Regions from separate parts of the Streptomyces sp. NPDC005496 genome, predicted to be linked through region 2. Evidence: riboswitches for the same ligand, from Rfam matches in the RefSeq annotation. Region 2 holds a riboswitch; each other region holds the start of a gene.
The links. Region 2 has a riboswitch for cyclic di-AMP ahead of ACFYQQ_RS15985 (C40 family peptidase). Riboswitches for the same ligand answer to the same signal wherever they lie in the genome.

Region 1 (10,860 bases), on a different contig from region 2:
ATGACAACTCCACCCGCCTCAGGGGCGCGTGACCCCTCCGCCGCCCTCTCCGACGAGGAACGGCTCGCCCAGCTCGGCTACACCCAGGTCCTCGCCCGCCGCATGTCCGCGTTCTCGAACTACGCGGTGTCCTTCACGATCATCTCGGTGCTGTCGGGCTGTCTGACGCTGTACCTGTTCGGGATGAACACCGGCGGTCCCGCCCTGATCACCTGGGGATGGGTCGCGGTCGGACTGATGACGCTGTTCGTCGGACTGGCGATGGCGGAGATCTGTTCGGCCTATCCCACCTCCGCGGGACTGTACTTCTGGGCCCACCGGCTGGCGCCGCCCCGCACCGCCGCGGCCTGGGCGTGGTTCACCGGATGGTTCAACGTCCTCGGGCAGCTCGCCGTGACCGCCGGCATCGACTTCGGCGCGGCCTCCTTCCTGGGCGCCTACCTGAACCTGCAGTTCGACTTCGAGGTCACCCCGGGCCGGACGATCCTGCTCTTCGCCGGGATCCTCGTCCTGCACGGACTCCTCAACACCTTCGGGGTCCGCATCGTCGGCCTCCTCAACAGCGTCAGCGTGTGGTGGCACGTCCTCGGCGTCGCGGTCATCGTCGGCGCGCTCGCCCTCGTGCCCGACCACCACCAGTCCACGTCCTTCGTGTTCACCGAGTTCGTGAACAACACGGGCTGGGGCAGCGGGGTCTACGTCGTCCTCATCGGCCTGCTGATGGCCCAGTACACCTTCACCGGGTACGACGCCTCGGCCCACATGACCGAGGAGACCCACGACGCGTCGACGGCCGGCCCCCGGGGTATCGTCCGCTCCATCTGGACCTCGTGGATCGCGGGCTTCGTCCTGCTCCTCGGCTTCACCTACGCCATCCAGTCGTACGACAAGGCGCTCGCCTCGCCCACGGGGGCGCCGCCCGCGCAGATCCTGCTCGACGCGCTCGGGGCGACGGCGGGCAAGCTCCTGCTGCTGGTCGTCATCGGCGCCCAGCTCTTCTGCGGGATGGCCTCCGTCACCGCCAACAGCCGCATGATCTACGCCTTTTCGCGGGACGGCGCGCTGCCGTTCTCGCAGGTGTGGCACACCGTGAACCCGCGGACCAGGACACCGGTCGCGGCGGTCTGGCTGGCGGCACTGGGCGCCCTGGTGCTCGGCCTGCCGTACCTGATCAATGTGACGGCGTACGCGGCCGTGACGTCGATCGCCGTCATCGGCCTCTACATCGCGTACGTCATCCCGACGCTCCTGCGGCTGCGCAAGGGCGAGGCGTTCGAGCGGGGGCCCTGGCACCTGGGCCGCTGGTCGCGGGCGATCGGGATCGTCTCCGTCGCCTGGGTGGCCGTCATCACCGTCCTCTTCATGCTGCCGCAGGTCTCGCCGGTCACCTGGGAGACCTTCAACTACGCCCCGGTCGCGGTCCTCGTCGTCCTCGGCTTCGCCGCGACCTGGTGGCTGGTCTCGGCCCGCCACTGGTTCCTCAACCCCGGCCACGAACGCACCATCGCCCGTGAGGCCGCCCGTGCGGGCGCACCCGAACCGGTCGATCCCTGACCCTTCCCGCCCACTTCAGACCCCCCGGCGCGGCCGGGTCACCGATACCCGATCGGAGTCCCGGCCGCGTCCGGCTATGCTCGGGGATGCATCGGCGCGAGCCGTTGCGTGGACCCTTAGCTCAATTGGCAGAGCAGTGGACTTTTAATCCATTGGTTGTGGGTTCGAGTCCCACAGGGTCTACCACGCACAGCGCCTCACGCGGCCTCGGCCGGGTGGGGCGCTGTTGTCGTTGACCCGAACCACCACGAGCCGAGCGCTCGGAGCCGGAGAGTGCGCCCATGCCCCACCCCCACGTCCTGCTGTCCGCCGCCGTCTCCCTGGACGGCTTCCTGGACGACACCGGGCCCGACCGCCTGCTGCTCTCGGGGCCGGCCGACTTCGACCGGGTCGACGAGGTACGGGCGTCCAGCGACGCGATCCTGATCGGCGCGGGCACCATCCGCGCCGACAACCCCCGGCTGCTGGTGAACTCGGCCGAGCGGCGGCGGGCGCGGCTCGACGCGGGGCGCCCGGAGTACCCGCTCAAGGTCACGGTCAGCGGGTCCGGCGACCTCGACCCCGCGGCGCGGTTCTGGCACACCGGCGGCGACAAGACGGTCTACACGACGGACACGGGGGCCGCCCGGGCAGCCGCCGCGCTGCACGGACTCGGCGTCGAGATCGTCGCGGCCGGCCCCGAACTGGACTGGCGGACCGTCCTGGAGCACCTGCACGACGTACGCGGTGTCCGGCGGCTCATGGTGGAGGGCGGCGGCCGGGTGCACACCCAGCTGCTGCGTCAGGGCCTCGCAGACGAACTGCAGTTGGTCCTCGCCCCGCTCCTCGTGGGCGAGCCCGACGCACCCCGCATGTTCGGCCCCGGCCCCTACCCGGCTGGACGGATGAGCCTGGTGGAGACCCGGCCGGTCGGGGACGTCGTCCTCATGCGCTACGTCCCCACCGCCCCCGGCACCGGACCGCTCGCCACCGCCGCCGACCGGCGCTGGCTGGCACTGGCCTGCGAACTGGCCGCCCAGTGCCCGCCCTCGGAGACCGCCTTCAGCGTCGGCGCGGTCGTCGTCGCGGCGGACGGCACCGAGATCTCCCGCGGGTACTCGCGCCAGGGCGACCCGGTGGAGCACGCCGAGGAGGCCGCCCTCGCCAGGACCGACCCGGCGGACCCGCGCCTGGCCACCGCCACCGTCTACAGCAGCCTGGAGCCCTGCGCCCGCCGCGCGTCCCGGCCCGCGCCCTGCGCCCGGCTGATCCTCGACGCCGGGGTGCGGCGCGTCGTCACCGCCTGGCGGGAGCCCGACACGTTCGTCGCCGGTGCCGACGGCAGCGGGGTCCTGACGGCGGGCGGCGCCGACGTCGTCGTACTGCCGGAGTACGAGGAGGCGGCCAAGGCGCCCAACCGGCACCTGCTGCCGCCCGCCGCGTGACCGGGGCCGCCTGCCGGACGGGCTAAGCCATCCTGCGGGCGGGCGGCCGAGGGGTCAGGCTGCGAGGGAGTCGATGCGGCGGACCCGGAGGTCGAGGCGATGCGTTCAGTGGGGCGGCGGGTGACGGCGGTGCTGCTCGCACCGCTGCTGATGGGGCTGATGGCGTCCTGCGGGACGTCCTCGCACGCGCGCTCGGCGGTGCGGGCGCGGCCCGAGGACGGGGCGTTCGAGCACCCCGGAGTGCTGGTCAGCCGGGAGCAGCTGGACAACGTGCGGCGGCACGTGGACCAGGGCGAGCAGCCGTGGGTGAGCGCGTTCCTCGGCATGCGGGACAGCCGCTACGGGTCGTACAAGTGGCAGGCCAAGCCGTACGCGACCGTGGCGTGCCCGCCCGACACCCGGGCCGGGAGCGGCTGCGTCGAGGAGCGTGAGGACGCCATCGCGGCGTACACCCAGGCCCTGTTGTGGAGCGTCACCGGCCGGCCGGAGCACGCGGCCAAGGCGATCGAGATCATGGACGCCTGGTCGGACCGGGTGCGGCGGCACACCGAGGCCAACGCCGGGCTGCAGACCGCCTGGGCGGGATCGACCTGGGCCCGCGCCGGGGAGATCGTGCGGCACACGAAGGCCCACTGGCCGGCGGCGGGCGTCGAGCGGTTCCGGCGCATGCTGCGGACGGTGTACCAGCCCGAAGTCACCAAGCCGGTCCCGGACTTCAACGGCAACTGGGACCTCGTCATGACCGACGCCGCCATCGGCATCGCCGTCTTCCTCGACGACCACCGGGCCTTCGACGCCGCGCTCGCGCGCTTCCGGCAGCGCGTCCCCGCCTACTTCTACCTGCGTCAGGACGGGCAGCTGCCGATGGCCCCGGCGGGCGGCACGGTGGACACCCCGCAGAAGATGACGACGTACTGGTTCGGGCAGAAGCGCTACACGGACGGGGTCGCGCAGGAGACCTGCCGCAACTTCAAGCACGTGGGGTACGCGCTCGCCGCCACCGCCCACATCGCCGAGACCGCCTGGCACCAGGGCGTCGACCTGTACCGCGAGGTCGAGGACCGGCTGCGCGCGGCGCTCACCTTCCACGCCCGCTACCAGCTGGGCGAGACGCCGCCCGGCTGGCTGTGCGGCGGCAAGGTCGACCGCGACATGGGGCCCGACATGGAGGTCGCCCTCAACCACCTGGAGGGCCGGCTCGACGTCCGCGTCCCGGCCGCCCGCAAGCTCGTCGAACGGACCCGGCCCGCCGGAACGGACGATCTGTTCGTGTCCTGGGAGACCCTGACCCACGCCGGGAACCCGGCCGCCTGACCCCCGGCAGGAGCCGAATTCGCAGGTCGCGGGGGTGGCCGGGTGCAGGCGTGCGTCCGCGCCCCCGCCGATGGCGTACACTGGTCTCAACGACGCGGGGTGGAGCAGCTCGGTAGCTCGCTGGGCTCATAACCCAGAGGTCGCAGGTTCAAATCCTGTCCCCGCTACTGAAGGCCCAGGGCCGGAACTCGGATCATCGAGTTCCGGCCCTGAGTCGTTTCCCGGGCCGGGCCCGCCGGCGCTCCCATCGGTGTCATCCGGTCGGTCCACACCGGTCGCCGCCCGCCCCCGTGGCGGGAAGCCTGGACGGGTGGGGCAGCGAGGTGGCGCGCGACGGCCGGAGGAACCGGGGTCCGGCGGGGCCGGCGGCCGGTTCTCCGACGCCGACGACCGGGCCGCGCCAGACCCCCGTGACCGCGTGCCCGGCGGCGGGCCGGACCTCGGAGCGGGCCTCGTGGACGGCGGCCGGAAACCGCTTCCCGGAGGGCGCGAACGGGCCGGGGGACGGCTGCCCGGCGATCCGGTGCCCGATCCCGGACTGGGCGTCCCGTCACCGCCCGCCCCGGAGCGGCCCGCCCGCCGGATCTCGTACGCGCGCACCGTGGTGCGCGCCCTGCCCGCGCTGCTGATCGTCGCCGGGGTCCTCTACGACTACCTCACCCCGTCGCAGTTCACGGCCGCCCCCTTCTTCACGGCCGCGCCCCTGGTCGCCGCGCCGCTGCTCTCGCTGCGCGGCACGGTCCTCACCGGCCTCGCCACGGTCGCCGCCGTCCTCGCCGTGCACATCGACCTCGGGATCGTCGCGCACGCGGAGGCGGTCACCGAGCTGGTCACCGTGGCGACGGTCACCGTCCTCGCCGTGCTCATCAACATGCTCGTCCGCCGCACCGACCGGCGGCTCGCCTCCGCCCGCGAGATCGCCGAGGCCGCCCAGCGCGCCGTGGTGCCGCGCCCGGAGGAACGGATCGGCGGCCTGGAGGTCGCGGCGCGCTACGAGGCGGCGCAGGCCGACGCGTTCATCGGCGGCGACCTGTACGCGGTGCAGGACTCCCCGTACGGGGTGCGGCTGGTCGTCGGGGACGTGCGGGGCAAGGGAATGGGCGCGGTGACGGCCGTCGCCGTCGTCATCGGGGCGTTCCGTGAGGCGGCCGAGCACGAGCCGACGCTGGAGGCGGTCGCCCAGCGGCTGGAACGGGCGCTGGCGCGCGAGGGGACGCGGCGCGACGGGCTGGACGCCTTCGAGGGGTTCACCACCGCCGTTCTCGCGGAGGTCCCGCACGGGGACGGCTTCGTGCGCGTCGTCAACCGCGGCCATCCCCCGCCGCTGCTCCTGCACGCGGACGGCACCCTGCGCACGCTGGAGGGGCCGGACTCCGCGCTGCCGCTCGGGATGGGCGAGCTGGGCACCTGGCCCGACCGTGCCGCCGTGGTGCCGTTCCCGGGCGGGGCGACGCTCCTCGTCTACACGGACGGGCTGTCGGAGGCGCGCGACCCGGAGGGCCGCTTCTACGACCCCGCGGCCCGTCTCGCGGGACGGGTCTTCCGCGACCCGGACGCGCTACTCGACACCCTCATCAAGGACGTGCACCGGCACACGGGAGACGGGACGACGGACGATCTGGCGCTGCTGGCCGTACGGCGGCCGTGAGTCACCGGGGCGGGAGAAGGGGCCGAGGTCACCGCGAGTGATCGAGTAGCACCGCTGCGCATAACAACTGACGAACCGTCAGCGAAAATGAGGTTTAGCCCGCAGGGTCAACTCGCCCGGTTTTCACCGCCCGTGACCCGTAAGTCCGTGACGAAGACGTTAATGATCAGTCGGAACAGCTTGGAATACGGGACCCGAGTCTATTAACGTTCGATAACGCAGCGCGGTCGTCCCAGCCGTCACAAGAGATGGCTCCGTGCGCACGCGCCGAATCCCGCAAGGGAACCGGGGAACCACCAACTTGGGGTGAATCGAGCGTCTTCCGCGGTGCGGTGCACCCTGGTCGACGCGCGTAGGAGACCTTCCTGCTCCGAACCCGTCAGCTAACCCGGTAGGCGAGAAGGAAGGAAAGGAGCGCGCCCACGTGGCGTCCAACCGGCCTGCCCAGTCAACCTCGTTCGCGCCGAGTGACCAGCAGAGCAACACCTTCGGCTACGGCCGCGGCAACGACGAGGGCCCCTGGGAGGAGTGGAATCCCACCGAGGATTCCGTCCGTCCCGTCCGTGGCCGGCACCGCGTCTCCAAGCAGCGCGGCGGAGGACTCGCCCGCAGCTCCACCGTCCTCGGCGTAGGCGTCATCGCCGCCGTCGGCGCGGGCGGCATGGCCACCGCGCAGAGCGGCAAGCCGCCGGTGTCCATCTCGATGCCCGACCTGTCATCGGTCGCCGACTCGGCCAAGGGCCTGATATCGGACGGCTCCGACGCCGGCACACCGAAGGGCTCGGCCACCCCGCTCACCACCGCGGGACTGACCAACTCGGACACCGCGCGAGGCACCACCGACGCGGGCGAGGCCCTGCGCGCCCGCATCATGCAGCAGGCCGAGTCGCAGCAGGACCAGGTCGACCTCAAGGCCGCCGAGGCGGCTCAGGCCGCCGCCGTGAAGAAGGCCGCCGAGGAAGCCGCCAAGACCCAGGACGAGGCCGAGGCCAAGGCCGCAGCCGCCAAGAAGAAGGCGGAGCAGGAGGCCAAGGAGAAGGCCGAGGCGGAGCGCCTCGCGGAGCTCGCCAAGAGCTACGCGCTGCCGACCTCCTCGTACACGCTCACCTCGCGCTTCGGTGACTCCGGCTCCATGTGGTCCTCCGGCTACCACACCGGCCTCGACTTCGCGGCGCCCACCGGCACGCTGATCAAGGCCGTGCACACCGGAACCATCACCGAGGCGGGCTGGGCCGGTTCGTACGGCTACCGCACCATCCTCACCCTGGAGGACGGCACCGAGGTCTGGTTCTGCCACCAGTCGTCCATCAGCGTCAGCGTGGGCCAGAAGGTCGCCACCGGTGACGTCATCGGACGGGTGGGCGCGACCGGCAACGTGACCGGGCCGCACCTGCACATGGAGGTCCACGCGGGCGGCGCCGCCACCGGCATCGACCCGATGGCGTGGCTGCAGAGCAAGGGCCTCAACCCGTAGGTCCGCCGGCCGGGCTCGCGGAATAGGCGGTACCGCGGACGATGTTGAAATCGTCCATGACTTCTCTCCGCAAGCTCGGCCCGTCAGACCTCGAGGTCTTCCCGCTCGCCCTCGGCGGCAACGTCTTCGGCTGGACCGCCGACGAGGCGCAGTCCTTCGCCGTGCTGGACGCCTACGCGGCGGCCGGCGGCAACTTCGTGGACACCGCGGACACCTACTCCTCGTGGGCTCCCGGCAACGAGGGCGGCGAGTCGGAGACCGTCATCGGCCGGTGGTTCGCCGCGCGCGGCAACCGTTCCGACATCGTCCTCGCGACCAAGGCCGGCGCGCACCCCGCGTACAAGGGGCTGGCGCCCGACACCCTCAGGGCCGCCGCCGACGCCTCGCTGCGCCGGCTGGGCACGGACTACATCGACCTGTACTACACGCACTACGACGACCCCTCGGTCCCCGTCGAGGACATCATCGGCACGCTCGACGAACTGGTGCGGGCCGGCAAGGTGCGCGCCGTCGCGGCCTCCAACATCTCGCCCGAACGGCTCCAGGAGTCCCTGGAGTTCTCCGACCGCGAGGGCCTGGTCCGCTACGTCGCCGTCCAGCCGCACTACAACCTCGTCTCCCGCCGCACCTACGAGGGCCCGCTCCAGGAGATCGCCTCCCGCTCCGGCCTCGCCGCCGTCCCGTACTACGCCCTGGCCTCCGGCTTCCTCACCGGCAAGTACCGCCCGGGTACGACGGTCGACTCGGCGCGGGCCGCCGGCGCGGGCAAGCACCTGGAGACCGAGCGCGGGACGCGGGTGCTGGCCGCGCTCGACGAGATCGCCGGGTCCCGGGGCGTCCCGCAGGCCACGGTCGCCCTGGCCTGGCTCGCCGACCGGCCGACGGTGGCGGCGCCGCTCGCCTCCGCCCGGACGGTCGAGCAGCTCCCGGCGCTCCTCGGGGTGGCCGACCTGACCCTGACGGACGCGGAGCTGGCCACGCTGACGCAGGCGTCCGCCTAGGGCCTGTCGTTTGGATCAGGCCGGTGTCGCGGGGTCTGGTGCGCACATCTGCGGCGTTGTCGTCGGTCGCCGACTCCCCCACTCTCGGCTCCGCTCGAGCGGGGGGACCCCCATCGCTTCGACTCCCTCCTCCGCCTTGCAGCTGCACGCACCAGACCCCGCTCGGGTCGGCCGGGACGAACCGTCTGTCACGGCCGACCTGATCCAAACGACAGGCCCTAGACAGGTCCCGCCGGTCGCTCCGCCCCGGTCGCGCTACGAGCGGTACGGGTTGTACGCGCCGTAGGGGTCGTGGCCCGGGTGGGGCGCCGGGTACGCCGACGGGGGGCCGGCGTACGGGTGGACGGGCGGCGGCGCGTACAGCGGTGGCCAGGGCGGTACGACCGCGGGGGCGGACGCCCGGGCCGCGTACGCGAGGGAGGGCCGGGCTACCTCCCGGCGCCGCCACAGCTCGTGCAGCAGCTCCCTCTCCCGTACGACGAAGTCGGCGCTCGCGCGGCCGGCGCGCCCGCGGTGCCGCAGGAACGCCAGCGAGGTCGCGTAGGACTCGTACTCGGCGACCGACCGGGCGGCGGCCTTGCCGAAATGGTGAGCGGCGTAGTCGCGAGCCAAACGCCGCGCCCGCATGGACCCCAGGACGAACGGCTCGGGCGCCGTCAGCCAGCCCGCCACGGCGTACGCGGGCAGCTCCGCGCGCACGGTGCGCAGTTCCCGCTGGCGCGTCCATATGACCAGCCAGGTGAGCAGGCCGAACGCGGGGACCATGAAGGCCGCGTAGACCGCGAAGAAGCCGTACTCGCCGAAGGACGAGGAGCCGTTCCACACCGCGTGCATGCCCATGGCCAGCAGCAGTCCGGACAGCGGCAGCAGCACCCGGCGCAGGCGCTGGCGGTCCGCGGACAGCGCGGCGATGCCGAAGCCGATGCCGGTGAGGACGGTGAACAGCGGGTGCGCGAACGGGGACATCACCACGCGCACGAAGAAGGTCGCCGCGGTCACCGACGCCAGGCCCCGGCCGCCGTTGAGCTGGTCGGTGCCGAAGGCGTTGCCGAGGTAGAGGATGTTCTCGGTGAAGGCGAAGCCGGTGGCGGTCACCCCGGCTATGACGACCCCGTCGACGATCCCGGTGAAGTCCCGTCTGCGGAACAGGAAGACCAGCAGCACGGCGGCCGCCTTCGCGGACTCCTCCACCACGGGCGCTATGACGGTGGCACCGAGCGTGTCGGCGCCGGACGGGTCAGCGGTCGCTGTCGCTATCCACCGGGTCGCGAAACTGTTGGCGACGATCGCTATCAGCGCCGCCGCGCAGGCGCCCCAGGCGAAGGCGAAGAGCAGGTTCCGCCAGGGGCCCGGTTCGACGCGGTCCAGCCAGCGGAACGCGGCCAGCAGGAGCGGGACCGGCAGCACGGCGAGGCCGAGGCCCACCAGGAAGCCCTGGGTGCCGGTCTGCCGGCGGACCAGCGCGAGGATGACCAGTCCGGAGAGCGCGAGCAGGGTGACCAGGGCGCCGTAACGCACCCATCTGTGCTGCCACCAGTGCGCATGCCGCAGCGCACCGTCGGCCGAGCCGGTGGGGTACGTCGGGTACGGAGGAAAGGTGGCCACGGCATCGACCCTAACGAGGGAGGGGCGCTGCCCGCGACGGCACCCGGTGGGGGCCGTGCGGTGCCTCAGTCGCCGGCGGGGGGTTGGTCAGCGTGTTCCTCTTGGCGTTCGTTCCGGTCCTCGGCCCGGTGCTCCGCACGGCGGAACAGCAGGTCGTGCACCACATGGCCCTTGTCCAGTCCCTGGCCCTCGAAACGGGTCAGCGGACGGAAGCCGGGACGCGGCGCGTAACCGCCGTCCGGCTGGGTGTTCTCGAAGTCCGGGTGCGCGGTCAGCACGTCGAGCATCTGCTCGGCGTACGGTTCCCAGTCGGTCGCGCAGTGGAGGACGGCGCCGGGCTTCAGACGGGTCGCGGCCAGGGTCAGGAATTCCGGCTGGATGATGCGGCGCTTGTGGTGGCGCTTCTTCGGCCACGGGTCCGGGAAGTAGACGCGCAGTCCGTCGAGGGTGTCCGGTCCGAGCATCTCGCGGAGCAGGATGATCGCGTCGCCGTTGCCCACCCGGATGTTGGACAGCCCGTTCCGGTCGGCGAGATTGAGCAGGTTGCCCTGGCCGGGCGTGTGCACGTCGACGGCCAGGATGCCGGTGTCCGGGTCCGCGGCGGCCATCTGGGCGGTGGCCTCGCCCATCCCGAAGCCGATCTCCAGGACGACGGGGCCGTCGGTGCCGAAGAGCTCCGCGAGGTCGAGGGGGCGCCCGTCGATGTCCAGTCCCCACTTGGGCCACAGCCGCTGGAGCGCGTCCGCCTGGCCGGCCGTCACCCGGCTGCGCCGCGGCTGGAAGCTCCGGATCCGGCGCTCGAAGTGCGAACCGGCGGGATCGGGCTTCGGCCCGTCGGGG
Region 2 (8,481 bases):
GGTTCCGGGCCCCTCAGGGTGCGCGATCCGCCCTTACTCGACCGGCGGGCACGCGGCTCCCCCTTTTCGCTGTCAGCCAGGAACCTCGGCCCTCTTCTGTACGCCCTGTACATTTTTTACAGGAGTTCTTTCAGAGGAGGCGCGAGCCATGAATGAACCGTCCGCCCGCCACGTCCCGCCCGACCTCACCGGACGCCCCGGCGCGGGCCCCCGGACACCGGATCCCTACGCGAAGCTGCTCGACGAACGGATCGTGTTCCTCGGGACGCCGATCGACGACACGTCGGCGAACGACGTGACGGCTCAGTTCGTGCACCTCGAACACCGGGCGCCGGACCGGGACATCTCGCTCTACATCAACTCCCCCGGCGGCTCGTTCACCGCCATGACGGCGATCTACGACACGATGCGGCAGGTGTCCTGCGACGTGGAGACCGTCTGCCTGGGCCAGGCCGCGTCGACGGCCGCCGTGCTCCTCGCCGCGGGCACCCCGGGCAAGCGGCTCGCGCTGCCGGGCGCGCGTGTCCTCGTCCGCCAGCCGTCGGCCGCCGAGCCGGTGCGGGGACGGGCGAGCGATCTGCTCATCCACGCGGCGGAGACGGCCCGCACCCGCGACACGCTGGAGGAGCTGCTCGCGCGGCACACGGGGCGGAGCCGGGAGCGGATCGCCGCCGACATCGAGCGGGACACGGTCCTGGACGCCCCGGCGGCGGTGGCGTACGGGCTGGTCGACCGGGTCGTGCCGCGCCACCGGTCCTCGCGCCCCGCGACCGGCGGAAGGTGAGGCGCCGATGCTGCCGCCCGAACTGCCTCCCCTGCCCGCGCTGACCCGCGCCGAGGCGGAGCTGATCGACCGTTACCTCGACGTCGTCGACCTGCTGGGCCGGATCAATCCGGCCCGCCCCGGGGACACCTACCGCGGCCTGCGGGCCGCCCAGGCGCTGGTCGTGAAAGCCGCCGCACTGCGGGACGCGCTCACTCTGATGCACCAGCGGGGCGAGAGCGAGGTCCACGCGCCGACCCTGGCCCAGGCCCTGCGGGTCCTGGACGGTGAGCGGCGAGCGGCCAGGGTCACCCTGCCGCCCCCGGCGGACAACTGACGCACCCCCATCCCGGGCCGGTCCCCGCCGCCGGCGCGCGGTGTCCGGCCCGGGACACAAACGCACCAAAAGGCGTACCCCCCAACGGCGTAGACGCGCCCCCTTTTTCCAGCCCTCCCGAGTTGCGCAACGCGCGTACACCAAGGGCGGAATGAGGCGTTCCGCCGCAGGTGCGCGCATGGTCGACACCCCCAACCCCCGTTCGAAATGGGGGGTGTCCACCCGAACGGGTGAGTGGTGAGTAACCCCACAAATCCCCGGTTCCGTTCGGATTTTCCGACATCCATGAGTGAAGATCCCTCCGACGACAAGCCCCCGCCGCAGCGGCGGGGCGGTCCGGGCGGACGCCGAGTCCTGCCGCCGCCCGGATGACCGGTCGACAGAAGTGGATCGGCAGGAGTGGAGGACCCAGCACGACGGGCCGCCGGAGCAATCCGCGTGGTCCTTGGGGTGAAGCCGCACACCGCGGCCGGGCAACTTCGCCAGCCCGAATCCGACAGGTCATCCTTCACAGGCGGCTGACGAAGGGTTGCGCATGACTGCGCTCAATCGTGTCCCGTCGCTGTGGACCCGGGCCGGTACGGCCTCGGCCCTCACCATCGCCGCCGTCGGCGGCAGCCTCGTGGTCCCCGGCGTCGCATCCGACGCCGCCGCGGCCTCGACGGCGACGAAGGCACTCCAGATCGCGGCCTCCAAGAAGGGTGCTCCGTACAAGTACGGCGCGACGGGGCCGCGCCGCTTCGACTGCTCCGGGCTCACGCTCTACTCGTACAAGAAGGCGGGCAAGAAGCTGCCTCGTACGGCCGCGGCGCAGTACAACAAGACCCATCACGTCTCCGCCTCGCACCGCAAGGCCGGAGACCTCGTGTTCTTCCACTCGGGCCGGAACGTCTACCACGTCGGCATCTACGCCGGGAAGGGACGGATCTGGCACTCGCCGAAGACCGGAGAGGTCGTGAAGCTCACGAAGATCTGGACGAAGAGCGTCTGGTACGGCCGGGTCGGCTGACCCGCCCGTAGAGGGCGGCGGCGGTCGCCGTCGCCCTCCGAGGGCGTGACCGGGGCCGGAAGCGGATACACGTCCGTCCATGGCCGACCGACACCCTCACTCCGCGCGGAACGAGACGTCCCTGGAGCGCGCGGACCGCAACTTCGCCGAACTGCTCCAGGAACTGCGCGTCGTCCAGACGGGCGTGCAGATCCTCTTCGCGTTCCTGCTGACCCTGGCGTTCACCCAGCGGTTCCCGTCGCTCGACACGGTGCAGCGCGCCACGTACGTCACCACGCTGCTGCTCGCCGTGCTGGCCGCCGCCCTGTTCGTCGCGCCGGCCGCCCTGCACCGGTCGCTGTTCCAGCAGAACGCCAAGGCCACCATCGTGCGGGTCTCCTCCGCTCTCGCCTCCGCAGGGCTGTGCGTCCTGACGCTGGCCTTCACCGGCTCCGTGCTGCTCGTCGTGGACGTCACGCTGGGGCGGGGGGCGGGGATCGCCGCGGCGGCGGGGACGCTGGCCGTCTGCGTGACGCTGTGGGGCGTCCTGCCCAGGCTCGTAAGGCGCTCTCTGAGGGCGAAGGGGGCCCCGGTGGGCAAACAGGGGCAGGACGGGCCGATGGGGCGCCGGTGACGGCCCTGAGGGCCCCGGCGGCGGGGAGCGTCTCCGGACGGGGCGCGCGACGCGTACGCGGGGACGGCGTGGCCGGGTGCCGCGTCAAGGTTCCTGTCCCGCCGTGACCGGCTGGGCCGGGAGGGACCAAGGGAGCTCGATCGCGACCGTCTTGCCGCCCTCCCGGGTGGGCCGCACGCTCATCTTTCCGCCGCACTCGGCGGTGAGCCAGCGGATGATCACGAGACCGCGGCCGTTGTCCTGCTGGACGGCCGCGGGCAGCCGCTTCGGGAAGCGCGGGTGGCTGTCGGTGACGCCGATGCGCAGCTGCTCGTCGCGGTCGAGCACGACGTCGACGGTGAAGGTCGGGGACTGCCCGAGCGTGTGCTGGACGGCGTTGGTGGCGAGTTCGGACACGATCAGGCGTACGGTCTCGGCGATGTCGGAGTCACCCGGCAGACCCCACTCGGCGAGCACGCCGGTGACGTAGTTCCGGGCCGCGGAGACCGAGGCGGGATCGCTCGGCAGAGTGACGGATGCTTCCTGGTGATCTGCCATGGCGACGTCGTCCCTTTCCCACGGGACCCGTAGTCCGACACGGAGCGGATGGTTCGAGTACGGTCCCGGACTGGTGCTTCGCGCCAGACTGCCATCACCGCACGCCTCACGGGCGCCATCCACCAAGATATGCATATATCTGTCGCTCGAAGCGGTGAACTCTGCGGCGAGCGAACCCATTTGGCCGGGTCCCGGGCTCATCCTCTACCGTCGCCGTGAACGCCGCTCACCGGGCGGAAGGAGACGGCCATGCGACACGGTCCAGCGGTGCGGCGCCGCAAGCTGGGCGCCGAACTGCGCGCCCTGCGCACCCGGGCGGGACTCACGAGCGGCGAGGCGGCCCGGCTCGTCGGGTGGCACCAGTCGAAGGTGAGCCGGATCGAGACCGGCACCAGCGGGGCGAAGCCGCCGGACGTGCGCCGGCTCCTCGACGCCTACGGCGTGCAGAACCCCGGGCTGCGGGAGCTGCTGATCGGGCTGGCGGGCTCCGAGGGCGGCGGGCGCGACCACTGGTGGCACGCCTACCGCGGTGTACTCCCGCCTGCGTACCGGGACTTCATCAGTCTGGAGTCGCAGGCCAGCACCATGCGCACGCTGGAGACGTCCGTCGTACCGGGCCTGCTGCAGACACCCGAGTACGCCCGAGCGGTCACCCGGGCGGCCGTGAAGGGGCTGGAGGACGGAAAGCTGAACACGCTCGTGGAGGTACGGCTGGCCCGTCAGGACGTGCTGTGTTCGAATGCGCCGCTGGAACTGAGCGCCGTGCTCGACGAGGCGGTGCTGCGGCGGACGGTCGGCGGACCTGCGGTGATGGAACGCCAACTGGAACGGCTGCTGGAGGCGGCGCACCTTCCTCACGTGCGCCTCCAGGTCCTCCCCTTCGCGACCGGAGCCCACATCGGAATCACCGGGCCTTTCGTAATCTTCTCATTTCCGAACACTTCTGATCTGGATGTGGTTGTTCTTGACCACATGACGAGTAGCCTCCATCTCGAACGGAAAGAAGACCTCCAGGCCTATACGGAGGCCTTCAACACCCTTCGGATCCACGCCCTTTCGCCCGAGGAGTCCGTGGATTACATCGCCGCGATACGTGACGGCGCGTGAGGAGTCTTCATGTCCGCACTGCCTCGGTACGTACCTTCCAGCACGTCCCTGCACGGCGTGCGCTGGCTGCGCAGCAGCCGGAGCACCGGGATGAACAACTGCGTGGAGACCGCGCGACCGGGACCGGGCCCCTGGGCCGGGCTGGTCGCCGTCCGCGACTCGAAGAACACCGCGGGGCCCGCCCTGCTCTTCGCCCCGGCCGCCTGGGAGGGGTTCATCGCCGCCCTGGGCTGAGCCCGCACCACCCGCCTCGCCGCACCGGGCTGGTCCCCGGGGCGTTCACCGCGTCCGGCTGATCACCCGTACGGCGTGCTCGATCTGTCCCTCGGCGAGGTCCGCGCGGGCGGTCAGCCGCAGGCGCGAAACACCGTCCGGCACGGACGGCGGCCGGAAGCAGCCGACGGCGAGACCCGCCTCCCGGCAGCCGGCCGCCCACGCCACCGCCCGCTCCGGGGACGGCGCGCGCACCGACACCACCGCGGCGTCCGGCCGGACCGCCTCCAGGCCCTCGGCCGTCAGCCGGGTGTGCAGGGTGCCCGCCACCCGCCGGGCGCGTGCCGCCCGCTCCGGTTCACGGCGCAGCAGCCGCAGCGCCGCCAGCGCCGCGCCCGCCGCGGCCGGTGCGAGGCCGGTGTCGAAGATGAAGGTCCGGGCCGCGTTGACCAGATGGTCGATCACCGCGGCCGGTCCGAGGACCGCGCCGCCCTGGCTGCCCAGCGACTTGGAGAGCGTGACGGTGACGACGACGTCGGGCGCGCCCGCCAGACCGGACGCCTCCGCGGCACCGCGCCCGCCCTCGCCGAGCACGCCGAGGCCGTGCGCGTCGTCGACGACGAGACCGGCCCCGTACTCCCGGCAGGCGGCGGCGAGTCCGGCCAGCGGTGCCGCGTCCCCGTCCACCGAGAAGACGGTGTCCGACACGACGACGGCCGGCCCCTCGTGGGTGCCGAGCGCCTTGCGGACCGCGTCCGGATCGCCGTGCGCGACGACCTGTGTCGTGCCGCGGGCCAGCCGGCAGCCGTCGATCAGCGAGGCGTGGTTGCCCGCGTCGGAGACGATCAGCGAGCCGTGCGGCGCGAGCGCCGTGACGGCCGCGAGGTTGGCGGCGTACCCCGAGGAGAAGACGAGCGCGGACTCGAAGCCGCAGAAGTCGGCCAGCTCCCGCTCCAGTTCGCCGTGCAGCTCCGTCGTGCCGGTGACCAGCCGGGAGCCGGTGGCGCCGCCGCCCCAGCGCCGCGCGGCCTCGGCCGCCGCCTCCGTGATCTCCGGATGGCGGGCGAGGCCCAGGTAGTCGTTGCTCGCGAGGTCGAGGAGCGGGGAGTCGGCGGGGCGCGGGCGCAGGGTGCGGACGAGACCCGCCCGGCGGCGGTGCTCCGCCTGCTCGTCGATCCACGCGAACGGCGATGCGGCCATGCTGGCGCCTCCGGGCCCTGATGAGGTCGTTTTGTGGACAGTGCACAGACCCTAGCCGCCCGGCCCGCCGCCCAGGATGTGGCAATACCCACACCTCGAACGGTCTCTGTTGTGCAAACTCTCCTTGGCCCCGGGCGGTCGCATAGGCAAGGATCGGACCTCATGGACCTGCTGAACACGCTGGTGGACAAGGGGCTTCGGCGCGAGCTGCCGACCCGGGACGAAGCTCTGGCCGTGCTGGCCACGTCCGACGACGAGCTGCTCGACGTGGTGGCGGCGGCGGGCAAGGTGCGCCGTCACTGGTTCGGCCGACGGGTGAAACTCAACTATCTGGTCAACCTCAAGTCCGGTCTGTGTCCCGAGGACTGCTCCTACTGCTCGCAGCGGCTCGGTTCGAAGGCCGAGATCCTGAAGTACACCTGGCTCAAGCCCGACGAGGCCTCGCAGGCCGCGGCGGCGGGCCTGGCGGGCGGCGCCAAGCGCGTGTGCCTGGTGGCGAGCGGGCGCGGTCCGACGGACCGTGACGTGGACCGGGTCTCCGACACCATCAAGGCGATCAAGGACCAGAACGAGAGCGTCGAGGTGTGCGCCTGCCTGGGGCTGCTCTCCGACGGGCAGGCCGAGCGGCTGCGCGAGGCGGGCGCGGACGCCTACAACCACAACCTGAACACGTCCGAGGGGACGTACGGGGATATCACGACCACGCACACGTACGCCGACCGCGTGGACACGGTGCAGAAGGCGCACGCGGCGGGACTGTCCGCGTGCTCCGGCCTGATCGCGGGCATGGGCGAGAGCGACGAGGACCTGGTCGACGTCGTCTACGCGCTGCGTGAGCTGGACCCGGACTCCGTTCCGGTGAACTTCCTGATCCCGTTCGAGGGCACCCCGCTCGCCAAGGAGTGGAACCTGAGCCCGCAGCGCTGCCTGCGCATCCTGGCGATGGTCCGCTTCGTCTGCCCCGACGTCGAGGTCCGGATCGCCGGCGGGCGCGAGGTCCACCTGCGCACGATGCAGCCGCTCGCGCTGCACCTGGCCAACTCGATCTTCCTCGGCGACTACCTCACCAGCGAGGGCCAGGCAGGCAAGGCCGACCTGGAGATGATCGCGGACGCCGGCTTCGAGGTGGAGGGTGCGGGCGAGGTCACGCTGCCCGAGCACCGCGCGCCGGTCGGCGGGTGCGGTTCCCGGGAGAGCGCGGGCTGCGGCTCGCACGAGGGCGCGGGCTGCGGGTCGCACGCCGAGGCGGGCTGCGGGTCGCACGAGGGCGGCGGTGGCGGCGGTGTCTGCGGGTCGGCCGCCGCGCCGCAGGCGAGCGAGGCGCGGACCGACCTCGTCGCGGTCCGCCGACGGGGTGCCGGAACGGACCTCGCGCCCAATGCCTGAGCTGTCCGTGCCGGAACTGCTCGACCTGGACCGGCGGCACGTCTGGCACCCCTACGGTCCGATGCCGGGCCGTCAGACGCCGCTCGTCGTGGAGTCGGCGAGCGGCGTGCGGCTGCGGATGGCCGACGGTTCGGGCGAGCTGATCGACGGGATGTCGTCCTGGTGGTCGGCGATCCACGGCTACAACCACCCGGTCCTGAACGACGCGGTGCGCGGCCAGCTGGACCGGATGAGCCATGTCATGTTCGGCGGGCTCACCCACGAGCCCGCCGTGCGGCTGGCGAAGCGTCTTGTCGACATGTCTCCGGAGGGCCTGGAGCACGTCTTCCTCGCCGACTCCGGTTCGGTCTCGGTCGAGGTCGCCGTCAAGATGTGCCTCCAGCACTGGCGTTCGCTGGGCCGTCCCGGCAAGCAGCGGCTGCTGACCTGGCGCGGCGGATACCACGGCGACACGTGGCAGCCGATGTCCGTGTGCGATCCCGAGGGCGGGATGCACGAGCTGTGGCAGGGCGTCCTCCAGCGCCAGGTCTTCGCCGACGCGCCCCCGGCCGCGTACGAGGAGTCGTACGCCGAGCACCTGCGTGAGCTGATCGGGCGGCACGCGGACGAGCTGGCCGCGGTGATCGTGGAACCGGTGGTGCAGGGCGCGGGCGGGATGCGCTTCCACTCCCCCGAGTATCTGCGGGTGCTGCGCGAGGCGTGCGACGCCCACGACGTGCTGCTGGTCTTCGACGAGATCGCGACCGCGTTCGGCCGCACGGGCACGCTGTTCGCGGCCGAGCAGGCCGGGGTGACGCCGGATGTGATGTGCGTCGGCAAGGCGCTGACCGGCGGGTACGTGACGATGGCGGCGACACTGTGCACGGCGCGCGTCGCCGACGGCATCTCGCGCGGCGAGGTCCCGGTGCTGGCCCACGGGCCCACGTTCATGGGCAACCCGCTGGCGGCGGCCGTGGCGTGCGCCTCCATCGACCTGCTGCTCGGGCAGGACTGGCAGACCGAGGTCAAGCGCATCGAGACCGGCCTGCGCGACGGGCTCGCGCCGGCGGCGGAGCTGCCGGGGGTGCGGGACGTGCGGGTGCTCGGCGCGATCGGCGTGGTGCAGCTGGACCACGACGTCGACATGGCGGCGGCGACGCGGGCCGCCGTGCGCGAGGGCGTGTGGCTGCGGCCGTTCCGCGACCTCGTCTACACGATGCCGCCGTACGTCACCGGCGACGCGGACGTGAAACGTATCGCCCGCGCGGTGTGCGCGGCGGCACGGGAGGGATGACATGCGGGACACAGCGGTACTGGTGATCACGGGGACGGGCACG
Region 3 (10,860 bases), on a different contig from region 2:
CCGAACGGGACGCCGTGACGCGCGCCGCCGACGTGGAACCCAGCACGGCGGGCGGCTGGACCTACTGGCAGGCGGGCGCCCCCGGCCGCGGGATGCAGGCGCTGCGGGTCCACGTCCCGCACGGGGCGCAGGGCGACATCGTGCGCGTCCACCCCGGCGAGGAGTGGCTGTACGTCCTCACCGGGAGGCTGCGACTGCGCCTCGGGGACACCGCGCACATCCTCGCGCCGGGCGACAGCGCGCACTTCGACTCGCTGACCCCGCACCGTCTCGCCGCCGCCGATCACGACGGGGCCGAGCTGCTCTTCGTCCACACACTGCTGCAGAGCCCGGCCACCGCGCTCTGCCTCGGTCCGGTCACGGGCCACCCGACACCAGGAGAGACCTCATGACCGAGCCCACCGAGCCCGGCACCCGGCGGTCGATGGAGGAGAAGTTCCCGCGCGCGCTGTGGGTGCGGCTCATCATCTACGTCGCCGTGGGCCACCTCTTCGCGGCCTTCATCTACCTGCTGTTCACCCTGGGCGCGCAGAACCAGTAGCCGACCGAGTCCGGCCCGTCGCCGGGCCGGGCCCCTCAGTCGAGGAGCCGGTCCCGCAGCCGCTGCCGCACCTCGGGGGTGACCCGCAGGCCCTTCTCCAGATAGGCGTCGACACCGCCCCACGTCTCCTCGATCGTCTCGAAGGCGGCCGTCAGGTACTCGGCGCGCGCGTCGAAGAGGGGGCTCAGCAGCTCCATGACCTCGGGGGAGTAGGCGGAGGCGGCGGAGCTGCTGCGGTGGACCTTGTAGCGGCGGTGCGTGGCGTTCGACTCCAGGTAGTCGGCGAGGATCGCGTCGCGCTCCACGCCCAGCGCCAGGAGGGTCACGGCTATCGACAGGCCCGCGCGGTCCTTGCCCGCCGCGCAGTGCATCAGGGCGGGCACGCTGTCCTCGGCCAGCGCGTGCAGCACCCGGGAGTGCTCTGCGGTGCGGTCCTTGATGATGATCCGGTAGGAGCCGATCATCCGGTTTGCGGCCTTGCCGTCGGAGAGGATCGCCCGGAGCTGGTCCAGGTCGCCGTCGCGGACCATCTTCCAGAACTCGGCCCCGTCCGCCGGGTCCGTCAGCGGCAGATTCACGTTCCGCACGCCGGGCAGCGAGACGTCCGGGCCCTCCAGCTTCTGGTCGGCCGCGTTGCGGAAGTCGAAGATCGTGTGCAGGCCGAGCGAGGCGAGGAACGCGGCGTCCTCGTCCGTCGCGTGCGCGAGGTGGCCGCTGCGGAACAGGCGTCCGTACCGCACTCGCCGACCGTCCGTGGTGGGCAGGCCGCCCACGTCACGGAAGTTACGCACTCCGGCCAGCTCGGGCTCGGTCGACGGGACCTGCTGCGTCACGGTGGCTCCTCCCATTCGTCCGCCGGCGCTGCTCGGCATCGCTCGCCGACGGGATGCGCTCTCGACGATACGACATGGGTTCCCAGGGCAATGAGTTGTCCACAGGCGCCCGGGAGCGGACGGGAAGCGGAGTGGCGCGGTCGGCGGTTGCCCGGCGCCAAGCCGGTAAGACGTCGCTCGTAGGGGGCGCCGGGCCGCGCAGGAGGCCGCCCGCGCCGACGGGCGGTGACGCAGTCAGATGGAGGAGTGACAGGTGAAGGGGTTCCGCGGATTCATCCTGCGCGGCAATGTGGTCGACCTGGCGGTCGGCATCGTGATCGGCGCGGCCTTCACGGCGGTGGTGAACGGGTTCGTCCGGGCGTTTCTGACCCCGCTGGTCGGGCTGGCGTCCGGGGCCACCGGTGATCTCAGCCGCAAGACCTTCACGGCGGGCGGGACCGACTTCCCCTACGGCGCGTTCATCAACGCCGCGATCAGCTTCCTGCTGGTCGCCACGGCCCTGTACTTCCTCGTGGTGCTGCCGGTGAACAAGCTGCACCAGCGCTTCGCGCCGAGCCACGACGTGCAGGCGCCCAAGCGGGAGTGCCCGGAGTGCCTCAGCCCGGTGCCCACCGAGGCCCGCCGCTGCGCCTCCTGCACGAGTCCGCTGCCGGCCCTGCCCGCGCAGGCGACCGCTCAGACGTCGGAGGGGACCGTACCGGCACGTCAGGACCGGTGACCGGCGACCGGCCACCGGCGGGACCGGCCGCCCCTCGGGACGAGGTCCCGGGGCGTGCGGTGCCCCCTGCCCGCGTGCGGGCGGACCTGGCCGACGGCTGCCACATGCATCCTGGGCCGGCCCCGTTACGACTGGCGTCGGGCGGGAAGCCGCAGGTCATGAACGCATGGGCGGATCTTCGAGAGAGTGACCACCGGTTGACGCGGCGGGTGGCCGCGTGGCAGTCGGACTGCGCGCGGCGCCTGCTGCCCGCCGTGGAGGACGCTGCTCAGCACACCAAGCTGTGGTGGGGGGCGGCGGCCGTCATGTGCACGGTGGGCTGGAGAGCCCGCCGGGCCGCGGCCGCCGGGCTGGCGAGCATGGCCGTGGCCGAGCTGGTGTCGAACGGCGTGCTCAAGCAGGTCTGCGAGCGGGAACGGCCGCCGAAGGAGTGGATCTCGCACGAGGACGTCCACGAGCGGCCCGACTCCTCCTCCTTCCCGTCCGGGCACACCGCCGCGGGCGTGGGCTTCAGTGCGGCGGTGGCGGTGGTGTGGCCGCTGGCGGGCGCCGTGTGCGCGGTCCCGGCCCTGATGGTGGCCGCCGAGCGGGTGCACACCGGCGCGCACTACCCGTCCGACGTCGCCGCGGGGGCGGCGGTCGGTCTGGCCGCGGCCGCCCTTGTGCACCAGGCTCCCCGTCTGGCGCTGCGCCTGCTGCGCTGACCGCGTGGGACCGCCCCGGCCGCCGTCGTCCCGCGGGTCGTCAGTGCCCGTGGCCGTCCGTGTTCTCGGCGGGCGCGGTGCTCTCCTCGTGCCGCCCGGCGTCGGTGCCCGCTCCCGCCGAGACGGTGAAGGCGGCCGTGCGGACGGTGCCGTGGTGCCGGAAGTCCAGGAAGAGGCGGTAGGTGCCGGCGCTCGGGGCGGTGGCGGTGAAGGTGACGTCCGGCCCGGGCTTCGTCGTGCCGTCGCCGGGCTCGCCGTGCGGGTGGACGTGCAGGTAGGCGAGGTCCCCGGAACGCAGGGCGACGAGGTGGCCGTACGCGCCGAGGTAGGGCTGGAGGTCGGTGACGGGGCGGCCGTCCTTGCTGACGCTCAGCCTCAGTCGTCCCGGCGTGCCCGGGCGCAGCTCGCCGTTGAGCGTCACCGTGTAGCCGTCCACGGACGCGGTGCGGGACGGCTTGGGCGGCTCCGCCGGCTTGTACGTGCCGGAGACCGCGAGGTCGGCGCCGAGGGTGAGGTTCGCGGCCCCCTCGGCGGCCGGGGTGAAGTCGGCGAAGACCCGGTAGCTGCCGGCGGCGGGCAGGTCGACCGGCGTGGACCAGGTGCCGTCGGCGGCCCGGACGGGGTGCAGGTGCCGGTAGGTGACCAGATCGCGCGAGGCGAGGATCAGGTGCAGTTCCTTGTCGTGTTCGCGCTGGTAGGCGGTGACGCGACGGCCGGTCCGGTCGCGGATGACGAAACTCAGCCGGCTCTCCTTCCCGGCGCGCACGGCCGGTGTCGCGAGGTCGAGGGTGTAGCCGCCCTCGGAGACCTGGAGCCCTGAGGCGACCGCGTCGCCGCCGCTGCCCGCCGGGCCGGGTGAGGCGCCCCCGTCGTGACCGGAGTGCGAGGTTGGCTCGGGGCCCGCGGTCACGGGACCCACGGCGTCGCCGACGCCGTACGCGGCGGCGAAGGAGGCCGCGAGTGCGGCGCCGAACGCGGTGATCTTCACTGCGGTGTTCATGCGGTTCTCCCCTTGAAGCGTGTCCTGAGCGGTGCTCTCACCGGCAGCGTATACCCCCCAGGGGTATTTTCAAGAGGGGCGGTCGACGCTTGCCAACAATACCGGGGAGGGGTATACCTGAGGTCGGCCGACGGTACCCCCATGGGGTATCTAACCAGGCGGCCGTCCCACTGACGAGGAGATCCCATGTCCTGCTGCACCCCAGACGGCACCTGCTCCACCACCGCTGCCGCCACCGCCGACGTCGCGCTCACCGACGCCCGCACGACCGTCTACGACGTGTCCGGCATGACCTGCGGGCACTGCAAGGCCACGCTCACCAAGGAGATCGGCGCCCTCGACGGCGTGCTCTCGGTGGACGTCGACATCGACGCCGGACAGGTCCGGGTGACCACCGAGGCCGAGCCCGACGACGCGGTGCTCGCCGCCGTGGTGGACGAGGCGGGCTACGCGCTCACCGGCCGGGCGGCCTGAGCCCCGCCGTCCGCCGCCGGGCCCGACGCACGCCGGGCCCGGCACCCCGCTTCCCCGTGCTCGTCCCGAGCCCGTTTCCGCACCAGTCCGAGGAGCAGTGATGACTACCACGGTCCCCGACACCGCCGAGGTCGAACTCGCCATCGGCGGCATGACCTGCGCCTCGTGCGCCGCCAGGATCGAGAAGAAGCTCAACCGCATGGACGGGGTCGAGGCCACCGTCAACTACGCCACGGAGAAGGCGAAGGTCAGCTACCGCGGCCAGGACGTGTCGGTGGCGGACCTGATCGCCACCGTGGAGGCCACGGGCTACACCGCCGCCGAACCGGCTCCACCGCACACCGGGCCGGGGCGGGACGGCGCCGCCCCGGGCGAGGCCGACGAGCTGCGCCCCCTGCGGCAACGGCTGGTCACCGCCGTGGTCCTGGCGGTCCCGGTCGTCGCGATGGCGATGATCCCCGCCCTCCAGTTCGAGTACTGGCAGTGGCTCAGCCTCACCCTCGCCGCTCCCGTGGTCACCTACGCGGCCTGGCCGTTCCACCGGGCCGCGATCACCAACGCCCGCCACGGCGCGGCCACGATGGACACGCTCATCTCGGTGGGCACCTCGGCCGCCTTCCTGTGGTCCCTGTGGGCGCTGTTCCTCGGCTCCGCCGGCACCCCGGGCATGACGCACCCCTTCGAGTTCACCGTCGGCCGCTCCGACGGCGCCGGGAACATCTACCTGGAGGCCGCCGCCGGTGTCACCGCCTTCATCCTGGCCGGACGGTACTTCGAGGCCCGCTCCAAGCGCCGGGCCGGTGCCGCGCTGAGGGCGCTGCTGGAGCTCGGGGCCAAGGAGGTCACCGTGCTGCGGCAGGGCCGTGAGCGGCTGATCCCGGTGGGCGAGCTGCGAGCAGGGGACCGCTTCCTGGTCCGGCCCGGCGAGAAGATCGCCACCGACGGAACCGTCGTCGAGGGCACCTCGGCCGTCGACGCCTCCATGCTGACCGGGGAGTCCGTGCCGGTGGAGGTCGGCCCCGGGGACACCGTCACGGGCGCCACGCTGAACGCCGGCGGCCGGCTCGTCGTCGAGGCCACACGGGTCGGCGCGGACACCCAACTCGCCCGGATGGCACGACTGGTGGAGGACGCGCAGAACGGCAAGGCGGCGGCCCAGCGGCTGGCCGACCGGATCTCCGCCGTGTTCGTGCCCGTCGTCATCGCCCTCGCGCTCGGCACCCTCGGCTTCTGGCTGGGCAACGGCGCCGGGCTGACCGCCGCGTTCACCGCCGCGGTGGCGGTGCTGATCATCGCCTGCCCCTGCGCGCTGGGCCTGGCGACCCCGACCGCGCTCATGGTGGGCACGGGCCGGGGCGCGCAGCTCGGCATCCTGATCAAGGGCCCCGAGGTCCTGGAGAGCACGCGCAGGGTCGACACGATCCTCCTGGACAAGACCGGCACCGTCACCACCGGCAGGATGACCCTCCTCGCCGTCCACACCACCCCCGCGACGAGCGAGGCCGAGGTGCTGCGGCTGGCGGGCGCCCTGGAGCACGCCTCCGAACACCCCGTCGCCCGGGCCGTCGTCACCGGGGCGACCGAGCGGGGCGTCACCCTGCCGGTCCCCGAGGACTTCGCCAACGTCGCCGGGCTGGGCGTGCAGGGCGTCGTGGACGGTCACGCGGTCCTCGTCGGCCGCGAAAGGCTCCTCCGGGAGTGGTCCATGAGCCTGCCGGCGCAACTGGAGCGCGCTCGGGCCGTCGCCGAGGCGGCCGGCCGCACCGCCGTCGCGGTCGCCTGGGACGGCGAGGCGCGGGCGGTCCTCGAAGTCGCCGACGCCGTCAAGGACACCAGCGCCGAGGCCGTACGGCGGCTGCGGGCCCTCGGCCTCACCCCGGTCCTGCTCACCGGCGACAACCGGGCCGTCGCCGAGTCCGTCGCGGCCGAGGTCGGCATCGACGAGGTGATCGCCGAGGTCATGCCGGAGGACAAGGTCGCCGTCGTGGAGAGGCTCCAGGCCGAAGGGCGCAGCGTCGCGATGGTCGGCGACGGTGTCAACGACGCCGCCGCGCTGGCCCGGGCCGACCTGGGCCTGGCCATGGGCACCGGCACCGACGCGGCCATCGAGGCCGGCGACCTGACCCTCGTACGCGGCGACCTGCGCGTCGCCGCCGACGCGATCCGGCTGTCCCGCAGAACGCTGGGCACCATCAGGTCGAACCTGTTCTGGGCCTTCGCCTACAACGTGGCCGCCCTGCCGCTCGCCGCGGCGGGCCTGCTCAACCCGATGATCGCCGGAGCCGCCATGGCCTTCTCCTCGGTCTTCGTCGTCGGCAACTCCCTGCGCCTGCGCGGGTTCAGGGCCCTCGACTGACCCGGACGCCGCGAACCCCGTCACGGAGGGGACGGAGCGGCCACTTGTGACGGTTGTTCCATCTCGTCGCAAGTGGCCGTTCTGTCCTGTTTGGTGCTTAAGGTCCAACTGGCAATGATTTAGGGCTCGCTGGCGTCCTGGTGCGTGAGCAGGGTCATACCGGTGACGGTGCGTCGCGGCCGCCGTCCGTCAAATCCTCGGGTGCGCCAGGGGATTGCGGCCCCGGGAAGATCGCTCGTCGACGGACAGTCACCGGCAATAGGGACATCGATCAAGAAATGGGTGTGCACAGAAACCCCACAAGCTTGTCCAGGCCCTCTCATGTCGCTTACGTTCTGCCTCACTCCGGACGGACGCCCAATCCTGCCGCCGCCCGGATCCCGCACACTCACCCGTCCACGGCAGGAGCGGGGGACCCACAGGTACGACGCCTGTTCCGGTCTCCGGAACGGGCTAGGGGTCAAGCCGCGCGCAACGCGGCCGGGCATCTCCAGCCCGCACCCGACAGCTCACCTCGCAGGCGCCGGAGAGGAATGCACCATGCCCGCGAAGGGTAAGCACCGCCGTCCCAAGTCCCTGCGCATCACCCGCTCGATAGCCGTCGCCGGCACCGGTGGCGCCGCACTCGCGCTGCCCCTGATGGGAGCCGCCGGCGCCCACGCCGCCACTCCGGCGGCCGCCGCCTCCTCCGCCACGGCGAAGACCGTCGCCGCCGCCCCCGTCGCCGCCCAGAAGGCCGTGACCAAGACCTACGCGGTCAAGGCGGGCGACTCCCTCGCGAAGATCGCCGACGACCAGGACGTCAGCGGCGGCTGGAAGAAGCTCTACCAGGACAACCGCAAGGCCATCGGCGGCGACCCCGCGCTGATCCACCCGGGCCTGAAGCTGACGCTCGGCGGCAAGGCCGCGTCCGCCCCCGCCAAGCCCTCCACCGCCGCCAAGCCGTCCGGCAAGACCACCCAGACGGCCAAGACGCAGGCCGCCCCGGCCGCCGCCACCAGCAGCTCCGGCTACACCCTGCCGGTCGAGGGCGCGACCGTCGGCACGTCCTACAAGACCGCGGGCAGCATGTGGTCCAGCGGTTACCACACCGGCGTCGACTTCGTGGTCCCGACCGGCACCACCCTCAAGGCCGTCGGACCGGGCACCGTCGTCTCGGCCGGCTGGGGCGGCGCGTACGGCAACCAGGTCGTCATCCGGCACACCGACGGCCAGTACTCCCAGTACGCCCACCTGTCCTCGCTCTCGGTCTCGGCCGGGCAGACCGTGACCGGCGGTCAGCAGATCGGCCTGTCCGGCGCGACCGGCAACGTCACCGGACCGCACCTGCACTTCGAGATCCGCACCACGCCGGACTACGGCTCGGACGTGGACCCGCTCGCGTACCTGCGCGCGCACGGCGTCTCCGTCGGCTGACGCCCGCACCCGCACACCGGAGGCCGGACCCCGATCACCGGGGTCCGGCCTCCGCCGTGCCGGGGGCGACACTCCCTTTGCGGCGGTGACCGCCGCACGCGTACCGCGTGGGTGGACGCAGGCGTTGAGGCTCGTCAACCGCCCTTGAACACCGCCTTATTCCGGGATTGACCAACACTTGACGAGTGGCTTATCTCACCGCACGTCAACCCCTTCCTACGGTCGCGTAGCTCACATCAAAAGGTGAATCATGGGCCGATGTGGCAGACGATTCGAAGAGTGACAACAGATCAGTGATCGGGTCGTACGTGGCGGTGGGGGACAGCTTCACCGAGGGCGTCGGCGATCCCGGTCCGGACGGGGCCTTCGTCGGCTGGGCCGACCGGTTCGCGGTCCTGCTCGCGGACCGACGGCCCGAGGGCGACTTCGGCTACACCAACCTCGCCGTACGCGGCAAACTGCTCGACCAGATCGTGGCGGACCAGCTCCCGCAGGCCAAGGCGCTGGAACCCGACCTCGTCTCCTTCTGCGCGGGCGGCAACGACATCATCCGGCCCGGCACCGACCCCGACGAGGTCGCAGAGCGCTTCGAGCGGGCCGTCGCCGACCTCACCTCGGTCGTCGGCACCGTCATGGTGACCACCGGCTTCGACACCCGCGGCGTACCCGTGCTCAAGCACCTGCGCGGCAAGATCGCCACGTACAACGGACACGTACGGGCCATCGCCGACCGCTACGGCTGCCCGGTGCTCGACCTGTGGTCCCTCAAGACCGTGCAGGACCGGCGCGCCTGGGACGGCGACCGGCTCCACCTCTCTCCCGAGGGGCACACTCGCGTCGCCCTGCGGGCCGGGCAGGTCCTCGGCCTGGAGGTCCCGGCGGACCCGGACCAGGCCTGGCCCCCGCTCCCGCCGCGCGGCACCTTCGAGGTGCGCCGCGACAACATCCAGTGGGCGCGCGAGTACCTCGTGCCGTGGATCGGACGGCGGCTGCGCGGCGAGTCCTCCGGGGACCACGTGGCGGCGAAGGGCAGCCTGTCGCCCGACGACATCAAGACGCGGATCGCACCGGCCGTCTGAGCGGTACGAGGGGCCGGGCGGAGCGCCGGGCGGGTGCGCGGGCGGGCTCAACGGCTCTGCTGCACGGAATCGTTGCGGCCCGCCGTCCCGTCGGTGCCGGGGAGGGCCGGCTTCCGCGGGGGAGTGGGCGGACCGACGGGCAACTGGACTCGCCGTAAAGGGAGTTCGTGAGCGCCCGTGTCCGGCCCCGGTGTGTCAGGTGCCGGGCGGTGCGGTCAGGGCCTCGCGCTCCAGGCCCAGTTCACGGGCGAGCGCCTCGTCCACCCACGCCTGGGTGCGCGCGCGGGACACCGAGCCGGGGTACGCGGTCATCTGCACGGCGAGACCGTCCAGCAGGGCCGTCAGCCGCAGGGCCGCGTCCTTGGGGTCCGGACACGTGAACTCGCCCGCGGCGACGCCCTCCGCGATGACCTCGGCGATCGCCGCCTTCCACTGCCGGTCGAGGCCCTGGGTGACCTCGCGCAGCCCCGGCTCGCGCAGGGCCACCGCCCAGCCCTCGATCCACAGCCGCCAGCCCTTGGCCTGTCCGGTCGGCGCGTACCAGCGCACGGCGGCCCGCAGCCGGCGCAGCGCCGACGTACGCCGGCCCAGCAGCTTGCGCAGCCGGGTCAGGTCGTCCTCGGCGGCGAACGTGAACGCCTCCGCGACCAGCTTCTCCTTGGTCGAGAAGTGGTAGAGGACCAGCGCGTTGCTCACTCCCAGCGCCGCGGCCACGTCGGCGATCCGTACCGCCGCGACACCCCGCGCCTCGATCTGCCCGATGGCGGCCCGCAGCATCTCCTCGCGCCGCCGGCCCACACTCAACCGCACTCTCGCCACGCGGCAACCCTAATCCGTCGCGCGGGACGGCCCGACGGGGGCTCGGGGCCGGTCCCGCGCCGAGGGGTGCCGGGACCTCACCGGTAGCGGCCGTACCGTTCGGCGATCACCGGCAGCCGGTCGGCGACGATGGCGTGCGCGGCCTCCCTGGGGGTGCTGCCGTCGGCCTCGGCGCGGGCCAGCGTCCGGTCGATCAGGGTGCGCATCGAGCGCCGGATGTGCGTGAACGCCTCGTCCGGGTCGGGGCCGATGTCGCCGAACAGCGTCCACCACCACCATGCGTTGGTGCCGGAGTTCACCACCACGTCCGGCAGGACGGTGACCCCGCGCGCGGCGAGCAGTTCCTCCGCCTCGGGCAGCACCGGCATGTTGGCGGCCTCCACGATCCAACGGGCCCTGACACCCGCCTGGTTGTCCGTGTCGATCGCATACGAGACGGCGGCCGGTACCAGCACCTCCGCGTCGGTGGACAGCCAGGCGTCCGCGTCCAGTTCACGGTCCGTGGGACGCAGCGCGCCGCGGTCGACGGTGCCGTAAGCGTCCCGCGCGGCCAGCAGCGCGTCGACGTCGAGTCCGCGCGGATCGGCGATCGTGCCCTTGACGTCGGCGACCGCCACCACGGTGAGCCCGGCGCGGGCCAGGAAACGCGCCGTCGCCCCGCCCATGGTGCCGAGACCCTGCACGGCGACGCGGGTCCCCGCGTACGGCACGCCCGCCCGGTCCAGGGCCGCGAGCACGGACTCGGCGACCCCGCAGCCGCCGGCCAGCTCGTCGAGCCCGATGCCGTCCACCTCGACCGCGAACGCGTCCGCCAGCCGCCGCCGGGCCGCCGCCTCGTCGTCGAGCAGCGGGTACACGGCCTGGATCGAGGAGACGAGCCCCGCCTCGGCCATCGCCCGGTCCACGACGTCCTGCGTGAG

Region 1: it holds a riboswitch for cyclic di-AMP, as region 2 does, so the genes downstream of both, ACFYQQ_RS19095 (M23 family metallopeptidase) here and ACFYQQ_RS15985 (C40 family peptidase) in region 2, are expected to answer to the same signal.
Region 3: it holds a riboswitch for cyclic di-AMP, as region 2 does, so the genes downstream of both, ACFYQQ_RS00330 (LysM peptidoglycan-binding domain-containing M23 family metallopeptidase) here and ACFYQQ_RS15985 (C40 family peptidase) in region 2, are expected to answer to the same signal.

The regions. Positions count from the first base shown of each region.
Region 1 is NZ_JBIAJQ010000005.1:663,573-674,432, forward strand. Features, by position in the region: gene ACFYQQ_RS19065 (amino acid permease) at 1-1,554, shown strand; tRNA gene ACFYQQ_RS19070 (tRNA-Lys) at 1,665-1,740, shown strand; gene ACFYQQ_RS19075 (dihydrofolate reductase family protein) at 1,836-2,978, shown strand; gene ACFYQQ_RS19080 (alginate lyase family protein) at 3,078-4,292, shown strand; tRNA gene ACFYQQ_RS19085 (tRNA-Met) at 4,386-4,459, shown strand; gene ACFYQQ_RS19090 (PP2C family protein-serine/threonine phosphatase) at 4,603-5,940, shown strand; cyclic di-AMP (ydaO/yuaA leader) riboswitch at 6,196-6,353, shown strand; gene ACFYQQ_RS19095 (M23 family metallopeptidase) at 6,365-7,414, shown strand; gene ACFYQQ_RS19100 (aldo/keto reductase) at 7,471-8,415, shown strand; gene ACFYQQ_RS19105 (PrsW family intramembrane metalloprotease) at 8,671-10,020, opposite strand; gene trmB (tRNA (guanosine(46)-N7)-methyltransferase TrmB) at 10,086-10,860, opposite strand, start outside.
Region 2 is NZ_JBIAJQ010000004.1:824,901-833,381, forward strand. Features, by position in the region: gene ACFYQQ_RS15975 (ATP-dependent Clp protease proteolytic subunit) at 149-784, shown strand; gene ACFYQQ_RS15980 (hypothetical protein) at 792-1,100, shown strand; cyclic di-AMP (ydaO/yuaA leader) riboswitch at 1,436-1,632, shown strand; gene ACFYQQ_RS15985 (C40 family peptidase) at 1,636-2,109, shown strand; gene ACFYQQ_RS15990 (DUF6328 family protein) at 2,189-2,722, shown strand; gene ACFYQQ_RS15995 (ATP-binding protein) at 2,807-3,259, opposite strand; gene ACFYQQ_RS16000 (helix-turn-helix transcriptional regulator) at 3,509-4,366, shown strand; gene ACFYQQ_RS16005 (DUF397 domain-containing protein) at 4,376-4,600, shown strand; gene ACFYQQ_RS16010 (8-amino-7-oxononanoate synthase) at 4,646-5,779, opposite strand; gene bioB (biotin synthase BioB) at 5,942-7,165, shown strand; gene ACFYQQ_RS16020 (adenosylmethionine--8-amino-7-oxononanoate transaminase) at 7,158-8,438, shown strand; gene bioD (dethiobiotin synthase) at 8,440-8,481, shown strand, end outside.
Region 3 is NZ_JBIAJQ010000001.1:70,006-80,865, reverse strand. Features, by position in the region: gene ACFYQQ_RS00370 (XRE family transcriptional regulator) at 1-392, shown strand, start outside; gene ACFYQQ_RS00365 (DUF6126 family protein) at 425-541, shown strand; gene ACFYQQ_RS00360 (tyrosine-protein phosphatase) at 577-1,374, opposite strand; gene mscL (large conductance mechanosensitive channel protein MscL) at 1,628-2,092, shown strand; gene ACFYQQ_RS00350 (phosphatase PAP2 family protein) at 2,251-2,796, shown strand; gene ACFYQQ_RS00345 (hypothetical protein) at 2,837-3,796, opposite strand; gene ACFYQQ_RS00340 (heavy-metal-associated domain-containing protein) at 3,983-4,270, shown strand; gene ACFYQQ_RS00335 (heavy metal translocating P-type ATPase) at 4,371-6,626, shown strand; cyclic di-AMP (ydaO/yuaA leader) riboswitch at 7,006-7,162, shown strand; gene ACFYQQ_RS00330 (LysM peptidoglycan-binding domain-containing M23 family metallopeptidase) at 7,167-8,042, shown strand; gene ACFYQQ_RS00325 (SGNH/GDSL hydrolase family protein) at 8,336-9,121, shown strand; gene ACFYQQ_RS00320 (TetR/AcrR family transcriptional regulator) at 9,317-9,940, opposite strand; gene ACFYQQ_RS00315 (Glu/Leu/Phe/Val dehydrogenase dimerization domain-containing protein) at 10,018-10,860, opposite strand, start outside.